One region of the Nocardia sp. BMG111209 genome, then DNA from elsewhere that is predicted to be linked to it. Evidence: predicted binding sites of a transcription regulator. Region 1 holds the regulator's gene; the other holds the start of a gene.

Region 1 (3,676 bases):
GCGGCCGGAGTCGGCGGTCGTGGTCGCGGCGGACTCAGAAGAGGGGGTCGTGCCGGATGTTGCGGGTCGGGACGCCCGCGGCCATCAGGCGGAATTTGGTGGTCTGCACCATCGGTGGGGCGCCCACGATCTGGACGTCGTGATCGGCCCACTCCCCCGCGGCGGCCACCACTTTGCCGATCTGCCCCACCTGTCTTCGTTCCAGTCCGGGCAGTTCCGGCGCGGACTCGGCCGAATCGGCGTACCACCAAGGGTTTTCGGTGCTCTCGACGACCGGCGTGACGGTCAGCCACTTGTGCGCGGCGGCGAGTGCGCTCAGCGTCTCCAGATCGTAGAGATCGCACGGGTGATGCCCGCCGACGAACAGGTGCACCCGCGGATTGGATCGGCGCTGCGTCATCGCCAGCAACTGCGCGCGCAGCGGGGCGATGCCGGTGCCGCACCCGACCATGAGCATCTTGCGCCGGGTGTTGCGCAGCACGCCGAGACCGCCGAGCGGCGAGCCCAGCAGCCAGCGGTCGCCGACCGCGGTGTGCCCGACGACGGCGGGACTGACCCAGCCGCCGGTGACGCTGCGGATGTGGAATTCGATCTCCCCCTGGGGATTCGGGGGGACCGCGGCGGACAGGTAACGCCACATCCGCGGGCGGGACGGGATCTGCACGCTCATGTACTGACCGGCCGCGTAGGTCATCGGATGGTCCAGCCGCAGCCGCACGATCGACAGATTGCGCAGTACCGCACGGTGTTCGACGACGGTACCGGTCCACACCGGCGGTGCGGTCTCCTGGTCCGCGGCGGTCATCATGGTGGCGGTGATGAGGTCGAGGCCCTCCTCCCAGGCCCGTTCCACCTCGTCGGTCCACAGCTCGGTGCCGGCGTAGCCGCTGAGTGCGAGCCGCAGCGATCTGCCCACTGCCGCATAGTGATCCGCGGTCACGCCGTATTTGCGATGATCGCGGCCCAGCTGCGCCAGGAAGGGCAGCAGCCGGTCGGGCTCCTCCAGCCGCTCGACGGTGTAGCCGATGGCCTTGATCAGCCGATCGCGCTGCAGTCCGAGGGCGGCGGGGAACAGGTCCCGGATGTGCGGGTATTCGGTGAAGAGGATGGCGTAGAACGACCGGGCGAGCTTCTCCGGTCCCCCCTCCTCCGCAGCAACCGCCTTGAAAGTCGTTCTGATCAATGCGACGGTCCGCGAATCCATAAGTCTCACAACCCCATTTCGCACTCGAACACTGACCGCACCCGGAGTGGAATGCCGCGAGCCACTCGTCAGCAGCCGATGTTCTTCGAGTCTAGGGGAGGTTTGCCAGCAACGGAACGGCCTTCCCGAACAACAGGAGTGAAATTCCGACGGAGCAGGGCGGAAGCGTGCCAAGCCCCCTGGAAACATACCGAAAGCGCAGCAAATTCGGATCATTTCGATCGCCGATAGGAACCGACCGGCCCGCTACCTGACTGTGAGTAGCATTTGCTGAAGCAGTGCTGACCGTTCCAACGAGCGCGAAAATCGGTGTCGCGCGGCATTTGAGGCGATTCCGGCAACGATCCCGCCACCGCCGCTGGGGATTACGCCAAAACATCCCGTGAAGGCGCTGGGGCACAACGAAAAACAGCGCCTCCGTCACCGGAGGCGCTGTCACAGAATCCAGGCCGGACTATCGCCGCTTGTTGCGGGGCTGCCACACCACCAGCGCGGTGCTGCGGGGAGGCGGGGTGAGATCGGGGCGGTAGGCCGCGCGCAGCCGTTCCACCTCGGCCATCAGCTCGCCGAGCCGCTGCTGCAACTCCTCGACCTGGTTGGTGAGTTCGATGATCCGCTTGATACCGGCCAGGTTGACGCCCTCGTCCTGGGACAGGCGCTGCACCTCGCGCAGCAACTCCACGTCCCGGCTCGAATAGCGCCGTCCCCCACCGGAGGTCCGCTGCGGGGTCACCAGTCCCAGCCGGTCATAGGTGCGCAGGGTCTGCGCATGCATACCGGCCAGCTGGGCGGCCACCGAGATCATGAAGTACTCGGTGGACGCACTCATCTTCTTCGGTTCGTCCATCACGCACCTGCCCATCCGGCACGCGGATCGAACCCGCCCGCCTTCTCCGCGTCGGCGTAGAGCCGCAATGCCTCGGTGGCATTGTCGTCCAGCTTCTGCGGCACCGCGACCTTCACGGTGACGAGCAGGTCGCCCGAGGTGCCGTCGCGCTTGGGTACGCCACGTCCGCGCACCCGCAGGGTGCGGCCGTCGGCGGTGCCCGCGGGCACCTTGACGCCGACCCGGCCGTCCAGCGTCGGCACCGACACCGTGGTGCCCAGTACCAGTTCGCTGTAGCTGACCGGCAGCACCAGGGTCAGGTCGTCGCCGGTGCGGCCGAAGACCTTGTCGTTGCTGACGTGCACGGTGACGAACAGATCGCCGGCCGGCGCGCCGCGTAGGCCCGCCTCACCCTGACCGGCCAGCCGGATGCGCTGACCGTCGCGCACCCCCGGGGGCACCCGCACGGTGATGGTGCGGGTCCGGTTCTGGATGCCGGTGCCGTGGCAGTCGGTACACGGGTCGTCGATGATCGACCCGGTGCCGCGGCAGTCCTCGCACGGCTCGCTGAATCCGAACGCACCCTGGTTGCGGCTGATCACGCCGGTTCCGTTGCAGTGCGGGCAGACCCGCGGGCTGGTGCCGGGCTTGGCACCGCTGCCGTGGCAGGTGGTACACGGCGACGGACTGGTCATCCGCAATGGCACGGTGACGCCCTGGGCCGCCTCCCGGAAGCCGAGGGTCGTCTCGGTCTCCACATCGCTGCCGCGCCGCGGGCGGGTGGAGGCCCGGCCGCCACCACGGTTGAACAACCCGCCGAGCAGATCACCCAGACCCCCGTCGCCACCGCCGGCGGCAGTACCGCCGAAGATGTCGCCGAGGTTGAACTCGCCGCTGAATCCACCGCCGCCGGGTGCGTATCCACCGCCCGGCGCGAACCCGCCACGACCGAAGGCGCCGCTGGCGAACAGCCGCCGCGCCTCGTCGTACTCCTTGCGCTTCTCCGTATCCGACAGCACGGCATGCGCCTCGCTGACGGCCTTGAACCGCTCCTCGGCCCCGGCGTCACCCGGATTCTTGTCCGGATGCAGGTCGCGGGCCAGTTTGCGGTAGGCCTTCTTGATGTCGTCCGCGGAGGCGCTGGAGGAGACACCCAGCTCCTTGTAGAAGTCTTTCTCGAGCCACTCCCGATTCACCGAGCATCTCCTCCTTTCACACTGTCACTCGTCGGCACTGCCGTCGCCGGCGTTCGTCGTCTCCGGTGTCACCGGATCCGCCGCGCCGCCGTCCGCCTCCGGCTCCACGCCGGAGTCGGCGGCCAGGGCGGCGTCGGTGACGCCGACCAGCGCGTGCCGCAGCACGCGATCGCCGAAGCGGTAACCCTTGCGCATCACCACGCCGATGACCGGATCGTGGCCGTCGCCCTCGTGCTGCACGGCCTCGTGCAGGGTCGGATCGAAGGGCTCACCCTCCGTGCCGAATTCGTCGAGACCCTGCTTGCGCAGCGCGTCGGCCAGCTTGTCCGCCACCGACTTCAGCGGTCCGGACTCCAGATCACCGTGGGCGCGAGCCCGATCGAGATCGTCGAGCACCCCGAGCAGTTCGGTGACCACCGAGGCCTTCGCCGCGTCGATGGTGGCCTTGCG
Region 2 (3,676 bases), 250 kb from region 1:
GGACATCCAGCGAGGCCAGCACGTCGGCGGGCACCTCGTCCAGATCCGGTTCGTTACGTGCCGGGATGAACACCGTCCGCAGGCCGGCCCGTTGTGCGGCAAGCAGTTTCTGCTTGACGCCACCGATCGGCAGCACCCGGCCGTTCAGGGTGACCTCGCCGGTCATCCCGACATCCGCGCGCACCTGGCGGCCCAGTGCCAGCGACACCAGCGCGGTCACCATGGTGACGCCCGCCGACGGACCGTCCTTCGGCACCGCACCCGCCGGGAAGTGGATGTGGATGTTGCGATCCAGCACCGCCGGTTCGATCCCGATCTCCGCCAGATGTGAACGCACATAGGTCAATGCGATCTGCGCGGACTCCTTCATGACGTCACCCAGTTGCCCGGTCAGCGTCAGCGAGCGCTCGCCCTCGGCCGCGTTGGCCTCGATGTAGAGCACGTCACCACCCGCACCCGTGACCGCCAGGCCGGTCGCCACACCCGGAACCGCGGTGCGCTCCACCGAATCCGGGGTGAACCGGGGCCGGCCCAGGTAGTCCCGCAGCTCACCGAGATCGATGGTCAGCGGGCCGGATCCGGTGGCGATCGGCCGGTCGTAGCCGAGCGCCGCGTCGTAACCCAGTGCGGGCGCCGGGATCTCGCGCTCGGACAGCCGAGTCGCGGCCTTGCGCAACGCCTTCGCGATCAGTCGCTCGAGCTGCCGCACACCGGCCTCCCGGGTGTAGTTCGCCGCGATCTCGCGCAGCGCCGCATCGGTGATGCGCACCTCCTCGGTGGTGAGCGCGTTGCGTTCCAGCTGCCGGGGCACCAGGAAGTCGCGGGCGATGGCCACCTTGTCGTCCTCGGTGTAGCCGTCGACGGTGATCAGCTCCATCCGGTCCAGCAGCGGGCCGGGGATGGTCTCCATGACGTTCGCGGTCGCGATGAACAGCACGTCGGACAGGTCCAGATCCAGATCCAGGTAGTGATCCCGGAAGGTGTGGTTCTGGGCCGGGTCCAGCACCTCCAGCAGCGCCGCCGCCGGATCGCCGCGGTAGTCCGAGCCCACCTTGTCGATCTCGTCCAGCAGCACAACGGGATTCATCGAACCCGCCTCCTTGACCGCGCGCACGATGCGGCCGGGCAGCGCGCCGACGTAGGTACGCCGGTGCCCGCGGATCTCCGCCTCGTCCCGCACGCCGCCGAGCGCGACGCGAACGAACTTGCGCCCCAACGCCCGAGCCACGCTCTCACCGAGCGAGGTCTTGCCGACACCGGGCGGACCGACCAGCACCAGCACCGCGCCGGAACCGCGGCCGCCGACCACCTCCAGGCCGCGCGCGGCCCGCCGGGCCCGCACCGCCAGGTACTCGACCATGCGGTCCTTCACCTCGTCCAGACCGTGGTGATCGGCGTCCAGCACCGCGCGGGCGGCCGGAACATCGTCGGAGTCCGTGGTTTTCACGGTCCACGGCAGATCCAGGACGGTGTCCAGCCAGGTGCGGATCCAGCCCGCCTCCGGACTCTGCTCGCTGCCGCGCTCCAGCCGGTCGACCTCGCGCAGCGCGGCCGTGCGGACCGTCTCCGGCAGATCGGCGTTCTCGACCCGGGACCGGTAGTCGTCGGCCCCGTCGGGCTCGCCTTCGCCGAGTTCCTTGCGAATCGCGTTGAGCTGCTGGCGCAACAGGAATTCCCGTTGCGATTTCTCCATGCCCTCGCGGACGTCCTCGCTGATCTTCTCGGTGACCTCCATTTCCGCGATGTGGTCCTTGGTCCAGCCGATCAGCGTGGTCAAACGCGTGGTGACATCGGGAGTGTCGAGCAGTTGCCGCTTCTGTTCGTCGTTCAGGTACGGCGCGTAGCCGGCGGTGTCGGCCAGCGCGGACGGATCGGTCAGCTGGTTCACCACATCGATGACCTGCCACGCCTCGCGCCGTTGCAGCACCGAGACGACCAGCTTCTTGTATTCGGCCGCAAGCTCTTTCACGCGGCCGTCGGCGGGCGCCGGATCCACCGGCTCGGCCTCGACCCACAGCGCCGCGCCGGGCCCGGTCACGCCGTGCCCGATCTTCGCGCGCTGCTCCGCCTTCAACACCGCGGCGGGCGCACCGCCGCGCATCCGGCCCACCTGTTCGATGGTCGCCACCACCCCGTACGAGGCGTAACCCTCGTCGAGGCGCGGCGCCACCAGCACCGAGTCCAGTTTCGCGGCCCGGGCCGCGTCGATGGCAGCCTGCGCCGCCTCGTCGAGCGCGATCGACACCACCATGCCGGGCAGCACGACCGTGTCACTGAGGAACAACACCGGCAGATTCCGTGGGGTACTCATCGTCTGAAGCCCCTTCCAAGAACTTCCCCGGGCCGCTTCTCGTCCAGGGTTGAGCGATACCTACTCAACCCCGCCCCTTCCCCCGATGTTCCGCAGACATGTTCGCCCACCGCGAACATGCGCGTGGCATGATCGGCCGAATGCAGATCGGGCTACTCGGACCATTCGAGATACGCGGGGAAGACGGGGTTCTCGCCGATGTGCCGGGTGCGCGACTGCGGGGACTGCTGATCGCGCTGGCGCTGGAGCCGGGGCGGGCGGTGCCGCGGGCGACGCTCGTGGACTGGATCTGGGGCGACAATCCACCGGCGGATGCGGCGAATGCCTTGCAGCGTTTGGTTTCCCGATTGCGGAAGGTGTTGCCGGCAGGGGTGATCGAGGGCCAGGCGGACGGATATCGGCTGAGGGTGGAACCCGAGGACGTCGATGCGGTGCGGTTCGAACGGCTCGTGGCGCGGGCCCGTGACGACGAGGATTCGCGACGGCTGCCGCTGCTGCGGGAGGCGCTCGGGCTGTGGCGGGGTGCGCCGCTCCAGGACGTCGGGTTGCAGGAGAGTGCGGCCTTCGATGCCGCCATCACCCGGCTCGAGGGGTTGCGGCTGGCCGCCACCGAGGATCGGTTCGACGCGGAGATCGCCCTCGGTCACGGCGCGGGCCTGGTCACCGAGCTGACCGATCTGGTGGCGGCGCATCCGGTGCGGGAACGGCTGGTCGGCGCGTTGATGCGAGCGCTGGTCGCCTCGGGGCGCGATACCGAAGCGCTGCGGGTGTACGAGCGGACCCGGGAGATCCTGGCCGACGAACTGGGTGTCGATCCCTCCGCCGAGCTGGCGGAACTGCATGTCGCGTTGTTGCGCGGGGAACTGGGCCGGCGGGAGGAGGGCCGGCGGACGAATCTGCGGGCCGAGCTCACCAGTTATATCGGCAAGGAGTCCGATATCGCCGCGGTGCGCGAGCTCAGCGCCGAACATCGGCTCACCACGCTGATCGGACCGGGTGGATCGGGTAAGACGCGGCTGGCCGCGGAGACCGCGCGCACCCTGCTCGACGACCTGCCCGACGGCGCCTGGATGGTCGAACTCGCGGCCCTCGCGCCGGACGCCGGAGAATCGGGGGTCGCGCAGGCGACGCTCGCCGCGCTCGGCCTGCGGGACGCGCTGCTCGGCACGGCCGCCGAGGGCGGACCGGTGGATCGAGTGGTCGCCGCGGTCCGGGAGCGGGCGATGGTGCTCGTCCTGGACAACTGTGAGCATGTGATCGAGGCCGCGGCGGCCTTCGCCCATCGCGTACTCGGTGAGGGCCGGCGGCTGCGGATCCTCGCCACCAGCCGGGAACCGCTCGGTATCACCGGTGAGGCGCTGTGGC

Evidence for each region. The regulator HspR, encoded in region 1, represses chaperone genes until heat shock. The targets are predictions, from matches to a motif close to ANNTGAGTNNNNNNNACTCANNT.
Region 2: the regulator HspR is predicted to act here: its motif matches at 2,359-2,381, upstream of lon (endopeptidase La).

What each region holds. Positions count from the first base shown of each region.
Region 1 covers NZ_KB907309.1:1,396,323-1,399,998, reverse strand. The annotation lists gene G361_RS0137510 (globin domain-containing protein) at 35-1,204, opposite strand; gene G361_RS0137505 (heat shock protein transcriptional repressor HspR) at 1,659-2,051, opposite strand; gene dnaJ (molecular chaperone DnaJ) at 2,051-3,226, opposite strand; gene grpE (nucleotide exchange factor GrpE) at 3,251-3,676, opposite strand, start outside.
Region 2 covers NZ_KB907309.1:1,141,657-1,145,332, reverse strand. The annotation lists gene lon (endopeptidase La) at 1-2,311, opposite strand, end outside; gene G361_RS0136335 (BTAD domain-containing putative transcriptional regulator) at 2,452-3,676, shown strand, end outside.